2 regions of the Pseudoalteromonas sp. MB47 genome follow, and region 1 is predicted to be linked to the other one. Evidence: predicted binding sites of a transcription regulator. Region 1 holds the regulator's gene; the other holds the start of a gene.

The links. The regulator LexA, encoded in region 1, represses DNA repair genes until DNA is damaged. The targets are predictions, from matches to a motif close to TACTGTATNNNNATACAGTA.
Region 2: the regulator LexA is predicted to act here: its motif matches at 1,794-1,813, upstream of IMPJCBKJ_RS19385 (YebG family protein).

The regions. Positions count from the first base shown of each region.
Region 1 covers NZ_VFBD01000029.1:85,229-92,654, forward strand. The annotation lists gene IMPJCBKJ_RS16720 (cytochrome c oxidase subunit 3) at 1-328, opposite strand, end outside; gene IMPJCBKJ_RS16725 (cytochrome c oxidase assembly protein) at 366-896, opposite strand; gene ctaD (cytochrome c oxidase subunit I) at 896-2,491, opposite strand; gene coxB (cytochrome c oxidase subunit II) at 2,491-3,633, opposite strand; gene lexA (transcriptional repressor LexA) at 4,071-4,688, opposite strand; gene IMPJCBKJ_RS16745 (hotdog fold thioesterase) at 4,850-5,287, shown strand; gene IMPJCBKJ_RS16750 (hypothetical protein) at 5,295-5,675, opposite strand; gene IMPJCBKJ_RS16755 (hypothetical protein) at 5,834-6,559, shown strand; gene IMPJCBKJ_RS16760 (VOC family protein) at 6,534-6,887, opposite strand; gene IMPJCBKJ_RS16765 (endonuclease) at 7,004-7,426, shown strand, end outside.
Region 2 covers NZ_VFBD01000031.1:248,402-255,827, forward strand. The annotation lists gene IMPJCBKJ_RS19365 (chorismate mutase) at 1-348, shown strand, start outside; gene dsbB (disulfide bond formation protein DsbB) at 478-996, shown strand; gene IMPJCBKJ_RS19375 (DUF6170 family protein) at 996-1,298, shown strand; gene IMPJCBKJ_RS19380 (helix-hairpin-helix domain-containing protein) at 1,326-1,619, opposite strand; gene IMPJCBKJ_RS19385 (YebG family protein) at 1,866-2,168, shown strand; gene putP (sodium/proline symporter PutP) at 2,232-3,743, opposite strand; gene IMPJCBKJ_RS19395 (HDOD domain-containing protein) at 4,114-5,337, shown strand; gene IMPJCBKJ_RS19400 (VacJ family lipoprotein) at 5,401-6,132, opposite strand; gene ccmI (c-type cytochrome biogenesis protein CcmI) at 6,142-7,404, opposite strand; gene IMPJCBKJ_RS19410 (cytochrome c-type biogenesis protein) at 7,405-7,426, opposite strand, start outside.

The DNA of each region.
Region 1 (7,426 bases):
GTGCGTAAAAGAGAGCGCCAAAAAACGCCATAAAGAACATAACCTCAGAGAATATGAACCAGCTCATACCTTGTCTGAAGGAGCGGTCCATTTGTGCTGAGTAAAGCCCTTTATGAGACTCTTCAATAACGTTTCTAAACCAGCTAAAAACCATATAAACTAATATGGCAATGCCTAGATACAACACATACTGGCCACTACTGCCCTCACCACTTACTTGCATCACAGTTAAACCAGCACCAACAGCAATTAAAAACATCGCGATGGCACCAACTATTGGCCAAGGACTCTCGGCTGGAACATAGTATTTTTCATAATTTTGATTCATTTTGTTTGCTCCCAATTAGCAATTAGCTTGGCGGCTTTTAATCGTTTTTAGCCACAACATGCCCGCTAATATCAAACACGGTATACGACAACGTCAGTTCCTCAACATCGTCGGGTAACTCAGTATCAACATAAAACAACAAGGTAAACTCCATTTCTTCACCGGCTTTCATTGGCTGCTGATCAAAGCAAAAACAGGCGATTTTATGTAAGTACTTTGCTGCTTTACCCGGTGATACTGATGGAATTGCTTGCATGACTTTGTCTTCATTACTGGTGTTTTTCGCTGAGAATTTAACTTCACGCATGGCACCAGGTTGTACTGCCACACTGTATTGCTCAGACTGCACCTTAAATGGCGCGCCGCTTTGAGCGTGAGTGGTAAAGCTGACATCAACTTGACGCTGTGTATTTATTGATTCACTCGCGCTCGCTTTTTCTAATGATGGCTTACCATTCAACCCTGTAACGTCGCAAAACACGTCGTAAAGCGGCACCATTGCAAAAGCAAAAGCAAACATGAGCAAGCATGTAATCAGCAGTTTTTTTAGCAAAGGTGCATGGTTCATTACTTAATCTCCGGCGGTGTTTCAAAGGTATGATAAGGTGCTGGAGAATCGACTTCCCACTCTAAACCTTCAGCTCCATCCCATACTTTGGCAGGTGCTTTTTCGCCCCCTCTGGCACATTTAAATACCACCAACACAAACAACAGTTGCGATAAGCCAAATGCAAAACCACCAATACTGATAATGGCGTTAAAGTCAGCGAATTGCAGTGCATAGTCAGGAATACGACGCGGCATACCGGCAAGGCCAACAAAGTGCATAGGGAAGAACAACACGTTGACACTGATTAGCGATAACCAAAAATGCCATTTCGCCAGCGTTTCGTTGTACATGTTGCCAGTCCATTTCGGTAACCAGTAGTAGGCCCCCGCCATAATTGAGAACACAGCTCCTGTCACAAGCACATAATGGAAATGAGCCACCACAAAATAGGTATCGTGATACTGAAAATCTGCCGGTGTAATCGCAAGCATCAAGCCAGAGAAACCACCTAAGGTGAATAACACAATAAAGGCGATGGCAAACATCATCGGAATTTCGAAGCTAATTGAACCGCGCCACATGGTGGCTACCCAGTTAAACACTTTAACGCCCGTTGGTACCGAAATGAGCATGGTGGCGTACATGAAAAACAACTCGCCTGCTACAGGCATCCCTGTGGTAAACATATGATGTGCCCAAACGATAAAACTTAGCAGCGCAATCGATGAAGTTGCATACACCATAGACGCATAGCCAAATAGCTTTTTGCGCGAGAAGGTAGGTACGATAGTCGATATAATGCCAAAGGCTGGTAAAATCATGATGTACACTTCAGGGTGACCGAAGAACCAGAAAATGTGCTGGAACATCACAGGGTCGCCCCCTCCGGCTGCATCAAAAAAGCTGGTTGCAAAGTATTTATCGGTCAACACCATAGTGACCGCCCCTGCTAGAACAGGCATAACAGCAATTAACAAAAATGCAGTGATTAACCATGTCCAAACAAATAGCGGTAGCTTCATCCACGTCATACCTGGTGCTCTTAAGTTGACGATGGTCACGATAACGTTAATCGCCCCCATAATTGAGCTGATACCCATGATATGTACGGCAAACACAAAAAGTGCAGTGTTATCGTTGCTGTAAGTTGTTGATAGTGGTGCGTAGAAAGTCCAACCAAACGCAGGACCACCACCAGGCATGAGTAACGAAGCCAACAGGATTAAAAATGCGAACGGCAATATCCAAAAGCTCCAGTTATTCATACGTGGTAAGGCCATATCTGGTGCGCCTATCATCATAGGTACCATCCAGTTTGCAAGCCCAGTGAACGCGGGCATAACGGCACCAAACACCATGATCAAGCCATGTACGGTAGTCATTTGATTAAAAAAGTGCGGATCGACTAACTGTAATCCAGGCTGAAACAGTTCAGCGCGGATCACCATTGCCATTGCTCCGCCAATTAAAAACATGGTGAGTGAAAAAATCAGGTATAAACTCCCGATGTCTTTATGATTGGTGGTGTAAAGCCAACGCTTAAAACCTTTAGCTGGGTGATGATGGTCGTGATGCGCATGCCCTGTTGCTTGCTCGTTAATAACATTACTCATTAGTTCGCCTCCGCTGCTGCATCAATCGCGGCTTGAATTTGACTCGGTTGGATAACATCGCCGGTATCATTACCCCACGCGTTTCGCTTATAAGTAATAACCGCAGCAAGTTGCTTAATTGAAAGCTGTTTATCAAACGCTTGCATTGCTGTACCAGGCTTACCGTGTAACACAATGTCTATGTGATCTTTTACATCACCTAATACAATCGGGCTGCCTTTAAGTGCTGGAAATACGCCAGGTAGGCCCATACCGGTAGGTTGGTGACATGCAGCACAGCTTGCCATATACACTTGCTCACCTAAGACCATAAGCTCTTCTTTCGGTAATGTTTGATCAAGCAAAGCAGCATCTGCTGCGGCCGCATTGGCTTTTTCTTGCTTGGCATCTGCAAGCCAATTAGCAAATTCATCTTCAGGTAAGGCTTTCACCACAACAGGCATAAAGCCATGATCTTTACCGCATAACTCAGCACATTGACCACGGTATACTCCGGGTTCGTTAATACGTGTCCACGCTTCATTAATAAACCCAGGATTTGCATCCTTTTTAACCGCAAAATCAGGCACCCACCATGAATGAATTACATCGTCTGAGGTCATTAAAAAGCGAACTTTCTTATTGATAGGAAGTACTAGCGGTTTATCTACTTCAAGCAAATAATGCTCAGTTTTCTCTGCTTGGTTGTCTATTTGGTCTTTAGGAGTAGATAGAATCGAGTAATAAGCAATGTCTTCGCCCATGTACTCGTAATGCCACTTCCACTGTGAGCCGGTCACTTTAATGGTGATATCGGCTTTAGAGGCATCTTCCATGGCAATTAAGGTTTTTGTGGCAGGCACAGCCATGGCGATTAAGATGACAAATGGAATGGCAGTCCAAAGTATTTCAACTTTTGTACTTTCATGAAATTGGGCAGGCTTGGCCCCTTTGGATTTACGGTGGTGTATTAAAGCCCAAAACATCACCGCAAATACGATGATGCCGATTACACAGCAGATAATAAATATCGTCATGTGTAACTCATAAACATTATTACTTATATCGGTCACCCCTTTACGCATATTGTATTGGCTGTTCGCCAATGCAAGTTCAGGAAGTGCAACCAATATAAGCCACAAGGCGTAACGCAGTTTACCCATGTGACGGCTCCTTTAGATGCTATTGCAAGACGCAAAGCGAAAAGGCGATACAGCAAGGTGCCCATTCGTTTTTCTTATTGTTCAGAGCGACTACGTATCATTTTGACCCACTTATGATACCGACCCCCTGTCTAACACCTCGCACATTTTTGTGTCTTTTTATTAATTAGGTGTTAATACAGTGTATTAACCAATTAGTTAAAAAATGACCAATAAGCAAGTTTTAATGATAATAAATGTTTATTTTGGTGCAGAAATAACAACTATAATCAGCGCGTTATTTAATGTTTAGGAGTAAAAACGAAATATAAAAAGAGAGGAAAACTGCGCCATATAAGGCTTTAAATGAAGAGTAAGGATTCACAAATCCTAATTAAGTAGTAAAATTTCAGTGGCGCACCAAATTGAGTCAATTTGATGCACCAAATTGGGAACGTTTACATCCAATCAGCGTTACGAATAACCCCAACAGCTAACCCCTCGATGTTGAACGACTCATGCTCAAGGTCAACCTCAATAGGCGAAAACTCTTCGTTCTCAGCATGTAAAAGCACTTTGCGACCTGCCTTTTCTAGGCGCTTAACTGTTACATCTTCATCGACTCGAGCTACAACTACTTGCCCATTTTCAGCAACTTGTGTTCTATGTACTGCAAGCAAATCGCCATCCATAATACCAATGTCTTTCATACTCATGCCATTTACACGCAGTAAGAAATCGGCTGCAGGTTTAAATAATGAAGGATCAACTTGGCAGTGACTTTCAACATGCTCTTGCGCCAAAATAGGTTCACCAGCTGCAACACGGCCAATTAAAGGTAAGCCTAGTTGCTCTGGCTCATCTTCTTCAATTAACTGAATACCGCGACTCGCCCCAGGCTTCATTTTGATCATGCCTTTTTTAGCCAGTGCTTTTAGGTGTTCTTCAGCAGCGTTGGCACTTTTAAAACCTAATGTTTGAGCTATTTCAGCACGCGTAGGTGGCATGCCTGTATCTTTAATAAAGACTTTAATTAGTTCTAAAATTTGCGATTGGCGTTTAGTTAATGGGCGCATACAACTGGTTTTCCATACAGTACATTTAACTGTGAGTATATACAGTTATTTGAAAATCGCAAATTTAAATTAACCCCATCATATTGCTACAAAACTAACATTGAACCACACCGAAAGATGCCATAAGGTATTAGCTTTAATTAGCAGGCTAAGGAAACACAATGAGTATTTGGCACCACCCAATCACGTTAGAGCTTTGCAAAGAGCTAGAAAAAGGGATCACCGGTCAAGGCACTTTAATGAAAACTATGGGCATTGAGGTGACTGAAATTGGTGATGATTATTTAATGGCAACCATGCCTGCTATTCCTGAGCATCATAACCCTATGGGTATGGTTCATGGCGGAGCAAACGTTGTATTAGCAGAGACAGTGGCAAGCTATGCAGCCAATTTCGTGGTTGATTTCAATAAGTTCTATGCTGTTGGCCAAGAAATTAATGCCAACCACATGAAAGCGTCACGCAAAGGAACGTTAACAGCAACAGCAAGACCGCTGCATTTAGGTAAGCGAACATCTGTTTGGGATATTAAAATTACCAATGCCGCAGGAGAGCTTTGCTGCGTATCAAGAATGACCGCAGCTGTTGTAGAGCGATAAATTCTGGCTATTTTTCGACAGGATAAATAGTAATTTCAATCCCTGCACCAATTGCTGAGATACGTAACAAGGTGTCGGCATGCAGGGGTTGGTTAAAGCATTTAGGCGAATTACCTGATTCAAAGCCTATATCAAATGTACGCTTTGAGCACGATAACCACTGTTTTAATGCATTGCGCGAGCATGACTCAATAAGCTCGCAAAGCTGGTTAATGGCTTTATCTGGAGAGCTGATATCTGCGGTTGCTTCAATACGTGCTAGTTGGCGGTATTCATCTTGGTCATAATGTAAAACCATGGCGTTTTTCTTCAAATCAGCAACAAGCGCACTAATATCGTGCTTTGATTCAAGCTCCAGATCTACATTTAAAAATTGAATTTCCGACATACTCTCGTTTTTACCCTCTATTGATATCGACTGAAACTTTAACTCAGTTTTGTATATATACCAAATCTAGAATACAGTTAATGCGACATTATGCCGCATTGGCAATCTAGCTAAACAACCTAAAATAGCGCCCACATAACAATAATAACGGGGTAATTATGAATAAACGCCTGTTTAAGTATGCTCGTAAAGGGCATAAATGGCTTGGTTATTTACTTGCTTTACAGATCTTTTTTTGGCTTTTAGGTGGGCTTGTGATGAGCTCATTACCACTTGAAAAAGTGCATGGTAAACATCTGGCTAATCGCAGTTTAAGTAGCCCATTTTTATTGTCGGACTACCCTGCTTCAATTGATAAAATAACAGCGCAATTTGAGCAAATCGAAGGTATTAAATATAGCCATTTTTTAAATACCCCGATTATAGAAGTTACATCCTCTAGCGGTACGTTTACTTTTGATGGCAGAACAGGTGCTAAAATGCCTGCACCGAGTAAAGCGCAAATCATTGAAAATGCGCAAGCTCACCTGCTTATTGACGCAAAAATAACGCAAGCGCAGTTATTAACAAAAGGGCCAAGAGAGGTCGGCCGCAAAGCCAATGTTTGGCAAGTTAGCTTCGATGATTGGTTAACAACAACCTTATATTTAGATAGCCAAACCGGTAACCTTATTACTGTGCGCAGCACCCTGTGGCGGGTTTTCGACTTTTTCTGGATGCTACACATTATGGATTATGATGAGCGTGAGAACTTTAACAATCCACTACTCATCAGCTTCTCGGCCACCAGCGTACTATTTTGTATTACAGGAGTTCTCTTGTTACTACAAAACGTTCGAATTAAACGTAAAAAGCCAGCTACACGTGTTGGTCAATCAAAATAGGATTGCCATCTGGGTCGGTGATAATAAAACTCGCGTCACCGGCCTTTTGTATTTCTAATCCTTGTTGCTGAAATTGTGCAGCTAATTGCTCAAAGGTTGCAAATTCGTCCAAAGCTTCAGCATTTTGATCCCACCCTGGGTTAAAGGTCAGCATGGTTTTGTCGAACATACCTTGAAACAAACCAATTAAATGTTCACCGTTTTTCATAATTAGCCAATGCTGTTCTATCTCCCCAGCAAACTCGTTGAAACCTAGCTTTTCATAAAACTGCTTTGAAGCACGAATATCTTTGACATTTAAACTCACTGAGAAGGCACCTAATAACATAGTTGTAATTCCTTTAATTAAAACGGCCTAACAACTATAGCTGAGTTGAAAAACTTTTCATTTTTAGAATAGTCGCTCTAAAATAGCGCTTCCTGTAGTTCACTGATGTGATGGATATGCGTTTATTTCTATACTTAGCCCTGTGTTTTATTTTCACTTTCCCTATATCCGCTAAAGAATTTTCGAGCTTTTACAGTGCCAAAAAGCATTTAATTAAGAATCTACCAAGCAACAGTAAAAGCTTATATTGTGGTTGCGACATAAAGCGCCAAGGTAAAAAACTTGTGCCAGATCCTGATGCGTGTGGTTATATTCCTAGAAACCCTGTCACCCGCTCAGGAAAAGAGAATGCCCGCGCAAAAAGAATAGAGTGGGAGCATATTGTGCCTGCCTGGGAGTTTGGTCATCAATTACAATGCTGGCAAGATGGCGGTCGTAAAAACTGTAAAAAGGTCAGTGCGAAATTCCGTCAAATGGAAGCCGATATAAATAACCTTGCCCCTGCTATAGGCGAGATCAATGCTGACCGTTCAAACTTT
Region 2 (7,426 bases), on a different contig from region 1:
GCAAACCAAAGCGAAAACCACAGCCGCTTTATTGTTGTCGCCCGTAAGCCGCTACAAGTATCGAAACAAATTCCGACCAAAACCAGTTTAATCATGGCGACTAAACAACAAGCAGGTTCATTGGCTGATGCTTTAATGATTTTTAAACATCACCAAATTAACCTAGTAAAACTAGAATCTCGCCCCGTACCAGGAAATCCGTGGGAAGAAGTGTTTTATGTTGACCTCGAAGCAAACCTTGATGACTTACATGTTAAGCAAGCGCTTGAAGAGCTGAAAGAACACACTCAGTACACACGTGTATTAGGCTGTTACCAAAGTGAGTCTTTGCAGGCTGTTAGTGTGTAATAGCCTGCCTAGATATGACTAATGAAAAGGAGTCTGTCGACTCCTTTTTCGTATAATTTCATCTTAGATACTTGCACCCATAGCCCTGTCTAAGCATAATCTTGAAAACAATTTGAAATTGGATCTTTCATGAATTGGTTAGCAGAATTAGCAACTAAAAGAACACCTTGGTTATTACTAGCGTTTATTTCACTCGCATTTGAAGTCACAGCATTGTTTTTTCAATACAACATGGGACTTGAGCCATGCATCATGTGTATTTATCAGCGCACCGCTGTTTTAGGCTTACTTGCAGCGGGTGTGATTGGTGCGATTAACCCAAAAAGTATGGTTGTTCGCTTAGTCGCATTTGCCACTTGGGGTATCTCAGCAATTTGGGGTTACTTTATTGCTAAAGAACACATTGCAATGCAAAACAATACCGACCCGTTTGCATTTAGCTGTGCATTTGAACCTAACTTCCCAAGTTTTATGCCTTTGCATGAATGGATCCCTAGCTTCTTTGCTGCCACTGGTGATTGTGGCAATATCGATTGGCAGTTTGCTTCAATGAGCATGCCGGCATGGATGGAAGTGATTTTTGCAGCATTTTCAGTGGTATTTGTGGCTGTTTTAGTTAGCCGATTAGTGAGCAAAAAGTCGCTATAATGATTTATTTTTTTACTAGCCAAATCCCTACTTTAAAAAACTTTAAAGTAAGGCAACGCCAACAGATTATTGCTCTTGCTTTAGCTCATTTAAGCCCGAGCAAAAAGATCATTTTATCGGTATGTAAACTTGCCTTTTTAGCGCCATTATTTTTAGGTTTAGCTTACTTTGAAGGGTGGATGCTTATTCCTTGGTTGCTGTTAGCAGGTTTAAGTTACCCTCTTATCACAACACCTATCGAAAACATGTTCGCGTTAGCGCATTTAGACAAGGCTATCAATGAATTTAAACAGGGCGAATAACGCCCTGTATAGGTGATAACCTGCTATTTATAGTGTAATTTTCCCCTCAAGTTTAGCGAATAGCTTATCACCAATTCCTTTTACTTCTTTTAATTGTTCTAGCGACTTAAACGAGCCTTGCTTGGTGCGATGCTCGACAATCGCTTTCGCTTTTGATTCACCAATACCCGGTAATTGAGTTAGCTGCTCAATGCTGGCTTTGTTTATACTGAGCTTTTGCATTTTAACTTGTGTTGCTTTGGTTGGTGTTTCGGCTGATACCTGTGTAGCAGGTAGTAATGCAAGAGTAGCGGCAAGTAAAATACTTGATAGTAATTTCATAATTTCCTCCATGACGCCCTTGTTTGGACTGATAGTTAGCGATTACCCAACACTCACTCCATCGCTTGTGTTTAACTTTGGGTAACATTTTAAATAAAGCTAATACACAAAGTATTGTCAAATTTACTAAATAAAAATTTTCTCAAGTTACTTGCAAAGTAAGGCTCGAAGCATTACTGTATATAAAAACAGTAATCTTGGCAGCGATTTTACGCTGCAATGCCAGGCTTAAATGCAGGAGAAATCATGGCTGTTGTTGTTAAATATGTTGTAGAAAGAAACGGAGTCGAGCGCATGACGTTTACTACTAAGAAAGAAGCTGATGCGTATGACAAAATGCTCGACATTGCTGAGTCATTAGAACTTATGCTTGAAAAAGTTGATGTACCATTAAGCGAGCAACAAATTGAGTCACTGGCGCTTGAAATGGCAAAACAAAAAGACCAATTTATGGCGGTACTTAAAGGTGCAAAAGACGCGCCAGCTAAACCTAAAAAAGCAAAGTCAGACGATAACGTTGCTGATATAAAAGAAAAAGCGGCAAGCTAAACGCAAATTTAGATCATAAAAAAAGGGCAACATCCGTTGCCCTTTTTTGTGTTTAATCAAAAACTACAATGACGATTCAACTTCATCAAATAAGTCTGTAATTTCTTTTTTCGGCTCAGCCGTCATAAGGCTAACAACAACAATGGCTATTGTTGATAAAATAAAGCCAGGGACAATCTCATAAATGATTGCACTTAGTGCTTGGCCATCAATAGTAATTGGCGCGTATATCCAAAACAGCACTGTTGCTGCACCAACAACCATGCCACTAATAGCCCCTTGTAAGTTCATGCGTTTCCAGTAAAGGCTCAGTAACACCAGTGGACCAAATGCTGCACCGAAACCAGCCCATGCATTACTTACTAAGTCTAAAATAGAGCTATTACGGTCATAAGCTAGGTAAATAGCAAATAAGGCAACTAAGATAACACTAATACGACCAACTAAAACCAGCTCTTTTTGAGATGCACTACGGTTTAAGTAAATTTTGTAGAAATCCTCAGTTAGAGAGCTTGAACACACTAACAACTGTGAAGAGATAGTACTCATAATTGCCGCTAAAATTGCTGCCAATAAGAAACCGGCAATTAAAGGATGGAAGATAAGCTCAGACAACACTAAGAAAATAGTTTCTTTATCATCAATAGGCATTTGGTTTTCAAGCATATAAGCAGCACCAAATAGACCAGTTAGCACAGCACCTATTGCTGATAGCGTCATCCACGACATACCCACACGACGCATGGTTGGCATATCTTTCACTGAACGTACAGACATAAAACGCACAATAATATGTGGCTGACCAAAATAACCAAGGCCCCATGCCATTGCTGAAATAATCGCTATAGTCGAACCACCTGCAAACCAATCCATCATATTAAGTGCATGAATTTCTGATTCTTTTGGTGAGCTTAATAATAAGTCATAGCGTGCATTGGCAAGTGTATCCATAACTGGCTGATCAAGCATGATAAACGTCGCAATTGGCACAGCCAGCAGTGAGATAAACATGATACAACCTTGTACAAAGTCAGTCAGGCTCACGGCTAAGAAGCCACCAAACAAGGTATATAACACGACGACACCTGTTGTGATGTATAGACCCATTTCGTAGCTCATATTAAATGAGTTTTCGAACAACTTACCACCTGCAACAACACCTGATGAGGTATATAAAGTAAAGAAAACAATGATTACAATCGCAGAAATAACACGCAGAATATTCTTATTATCATCAAATCGGTTTGCGAAGTAATCAGGAATGGTGATTGAGTCATTCGCCTTTTCTGTGTAAACACGCAAGCGAGGCGCGACTAAGAAGTAGTTAGCCCAAGCACCGAGTACTAGACCAATGGCAATCCAAACCTTACTTAAACCAAACAAGTACATTGCACCTGGTAGGCCCATTAGCAGCCAACCACTCATGTCAGATGCGCCAGCTGAAAGCGCAGCAACACTTGGTGATAAATTACGACCACCTAGCATATAGCCTGATACATCGTCGGTAGATTGCTTATAAGCATATAGCCCAATCCCCAACATGACGATGAAGTACAATGCTAACGAAATTATCATTCCTGTTTCCAAATTAGCCTCCAAAAGTTGTTTAATGTTGGCTTTTAATCCGAATAATGACTCGCAAGTTATTTAATTTAAAGACATTATTGGGGTAAAAACCTATATCACCCACGACTATATCATGCTTACCCCCCTTAACTCCAATCAAGCAGATAAATGACAAAGCTCAATTTTTCAACTTTTATCTAACATTTTTCTTATATTTAATCGCAAGTTATAGAATTTATCTGCAAATTATCCTAGTCTTTAATTCTTAATAAAATAATAACTTTTCCTCGCAAATGAACATTTAGCTAATGCTATTTCAGGCACAATGCAATATATTGCGAGAAGTAAATGAATTAACAGATGTGGACATGTTTGGACTATGTATTTTTACGCTGCACGCCAACCTATTTTAGACAGGGATAAAAAACTAATTGGCTACGAGCTTTTATTTCGAGATGGCGTAGACAACGTTTTTCCTGATATTGATGGCGATGAAGCAACGTCACGACTTATTGAAGGCAGCCAATTTAATTTTGGTTTAGAGGATTTAACGGATAACAAACCTGCTTATATCAACTTTACTCTAGAAACCTTGCAAAAGGGTTATCCACTTTTACTTGGTAAAGAGCAGGTGGTAGTAGAGATATTAGAAACAATCCAACCAGGTAAACGCCTACTGGCATTAGTTAAAGATCTAAAAGAAAAAGGCTATATACTTGCACTTGATGATTACATTCACCAACCTGTATGGCGACACTTTTATCCTTACATCGATATTATTAAGATTGACTTTCTAACTTGTGATTTAGACTCAATAAAAGCGATCATCGAGGCTATTAAGCCGTATCCACACATAAAGTTGCTTGCTGAGAAAGTTGAAACATACGAAAAGTATCAGCTTGCCCTAGAAATGGGCTTTAGCTACTTCCAAGGGTTTTTCTTTTCAAAACCTGAGATGGTACAAAGCAAAACTTTGCCGCCATCAGAGATGGCTCTTGCCGAGCTTCTATACGAAACATCGAGTATTGATCTAAACCTCAGAAAAATCACTGAAGTGTTTGAACGTGACGTTAACTTATCTTATAAGTTGCTACGCTACTCAAACTCAGCGGCCTTTAAACGTCGCGCTGAAATCAGCACAATTAAACAAGCGCTTATTGTATTAGGAAGTGAAGAAATTAAACGTTTCTTATCACTTTTATTTGCAGCGCAAGTCGCAGCAGATAAGCCAGCCGAACTAATTCGCCTTTCATTGACCCGTGCTCGGTTTGCTGAATTATTGGCAATCAGCCACGGCAAAATGCGAGATACTGGTATGGCATTTTTAACGGGTATGATGTCGTTAATGGATGCAATCCTCGACGAAGATATGCCAAGTGTAATGAACAAGTTACCGCTGACTATTGAAATTAAAGATGCGCTACTCAAAGATGAAGGCTTATTAGCAACGTATTTAAAGCTGGTAAAATTTTATGAGCAAGCAAATTGGGAAAAAGCGAAAGAAATCCAACAACAACTTGGACTTAAACCTGAAGAAGTACCGGACGCTTACCATGATGCATTAAGTTGGTCTAATGACCAAATGAGTGTGTTTGGGGACTGATGAATACCCATCCCTTAACGATATAAAAATGCCAGCAATTGCTGGCATTTTTATTTAACACTTTTAAAGATTCTCTAAGAAGTCTTCGTCAAAGTCATCTGGTTCTTTTTCTAGTGGCGGATTACCATCATGTAGCTCATATAATTGACGCTGGAAGTAGATATCCTTCATGAAGATATAAGGGTCTAGCGACTCATTTAATAGGCTCTCTTGTGGCATTAATGAAGCACGGGCTTCAACCGCTTTAAGTGCAAACACTAATATTGTTTGAGGTGTTGTTAGTGTTATTTCAGGTAATACGAAATTATCAACAACATCACCAGTTAGGTTTCGTGCGGTACTTGGTCCCATACCAGGGATCATCAAGTAAGCACCATCACCCACTCCCCATACACCAAGAGTTTGGCCAAAATCTTCATCGACAATTTCTAAGCCCAGCGATGAAGCAACATCAAAAAAACCGAGTAGACCTACTGTAGAGTTCACTAAAAAGCGCGCTAAGCTAATACCCATATTACCAGGCTTACCCTGCAGACCAGCATTGACCATATCCGTTGGTGCGGTGATGTTATCGGTAAAATTAACAACACTGCGTCTTACCGGTGTTGGCGTTACTGTAACGTAGCCAACAGCTGCTGGGCGAAGAATATAGGCGTCAAGCACGTCCATATTAAAATCATACATAGGACGGTTAAACGACTGTAACGGATCTCGCTCATCCGCTTTTTCTTCGGGTATTTGTGCGCATCCTGCAAGCACTACAAAAAAGATAAAAAATATACTGTGCCTAAACATCGGCTATCCTTACGGTATTAACTCATTAATTAGCAACGCGTACTCTTTAACGTTCGCACGTTCTAAAATACCCGACTTGCCTTCCAACTCGCCGCTAGAAGTTACCACAGTTGCATCTTTTGATAAACGCGCAGTTAAAATAATTTTATCGACACTTGATAAATTCAGACCTTCAACCATTGCATTCGAATCACTCAATGTCACTGTTAGCGGAAAGCTGTATTCCGTCATTTTTACCACAGCTAATGGCATCTGTGGGCCACTGGCTGCTTTTGCAAAAACAAACAAGGTGCCGTTTTGTGGCTGCGAATCTGCTAGAGCTGAGTCTAAATCAACTGTGATGCGAATTTCACTGTGTGAAGCCTCTGCAATTTCTGTATTTGTAACTTGCTGCTGATTATTTAAGTGAGCATCAATTTCAGCAATACGCTCTGCAATCATGCTATAACGCGGATCATTTTGCTGCATACTTGCAAGCAGTACTTCAAACGCAGTTTTAGCTTGCAGCCAATCCTTGCGCTCATAAGCAATCAGAGCTAACAATGAGATTGCATCAATATTAGTCGGCTCTGCTTTTAACACTCTCGATAACATCGTTGCTGCACGTGACATATTCGCATCACTGCCTTCCATTAGCAGAACTTGCGAGTAGCTGATCAGCACTTGCTTGTTATCCGGGTTCATTTTTAGCACTTTATCAAATGACTGCATCGCCATATCAAATTCATTTAATGACATCGCAACACGACCTAGCAGCATCCACGCCACTTCATCATCACCACTTTGATCAAGCTTGGTACGCAATGCTAAAGCAAATGCTTGCAACTCATTCGGTGTCAATGGCTCACCATCTTGCATTACGGCACGTTCACCATACGACTTAAGGTTTGCCATCGCGTCATGCCAGCCTTTTATTTGCTGCTGACTACCCGTGTAACCGTAAAAGATAGCCGTTAAAACAATTAAAAAGCCAGCGCCAGTAAGGGCAAAAATACGGTTGTTACCTTTACTATTTAGCGCTTTTTCTGGAGACAGCTCATTGAGCAAACGACGTTTTTGTTCGATAACTGATTCGTCGTGCATTTGTGCATCAATACGTTGGTTATCTAAGTCTGTTTTAAGCTCATCTAAACGTTGATGATAAATTCGGATTAACTCCGAGTTTGCATTGTGATCAAGGCGTTGAATACGTTCGCGTTTAAAAAAAGGAACGACAACAAATAGCAATGCAACCAGCGTGAGTAAAACAAAAGAAGCCCACATTAATGCCATCTAGCTTTGCTCCTGACGTTGA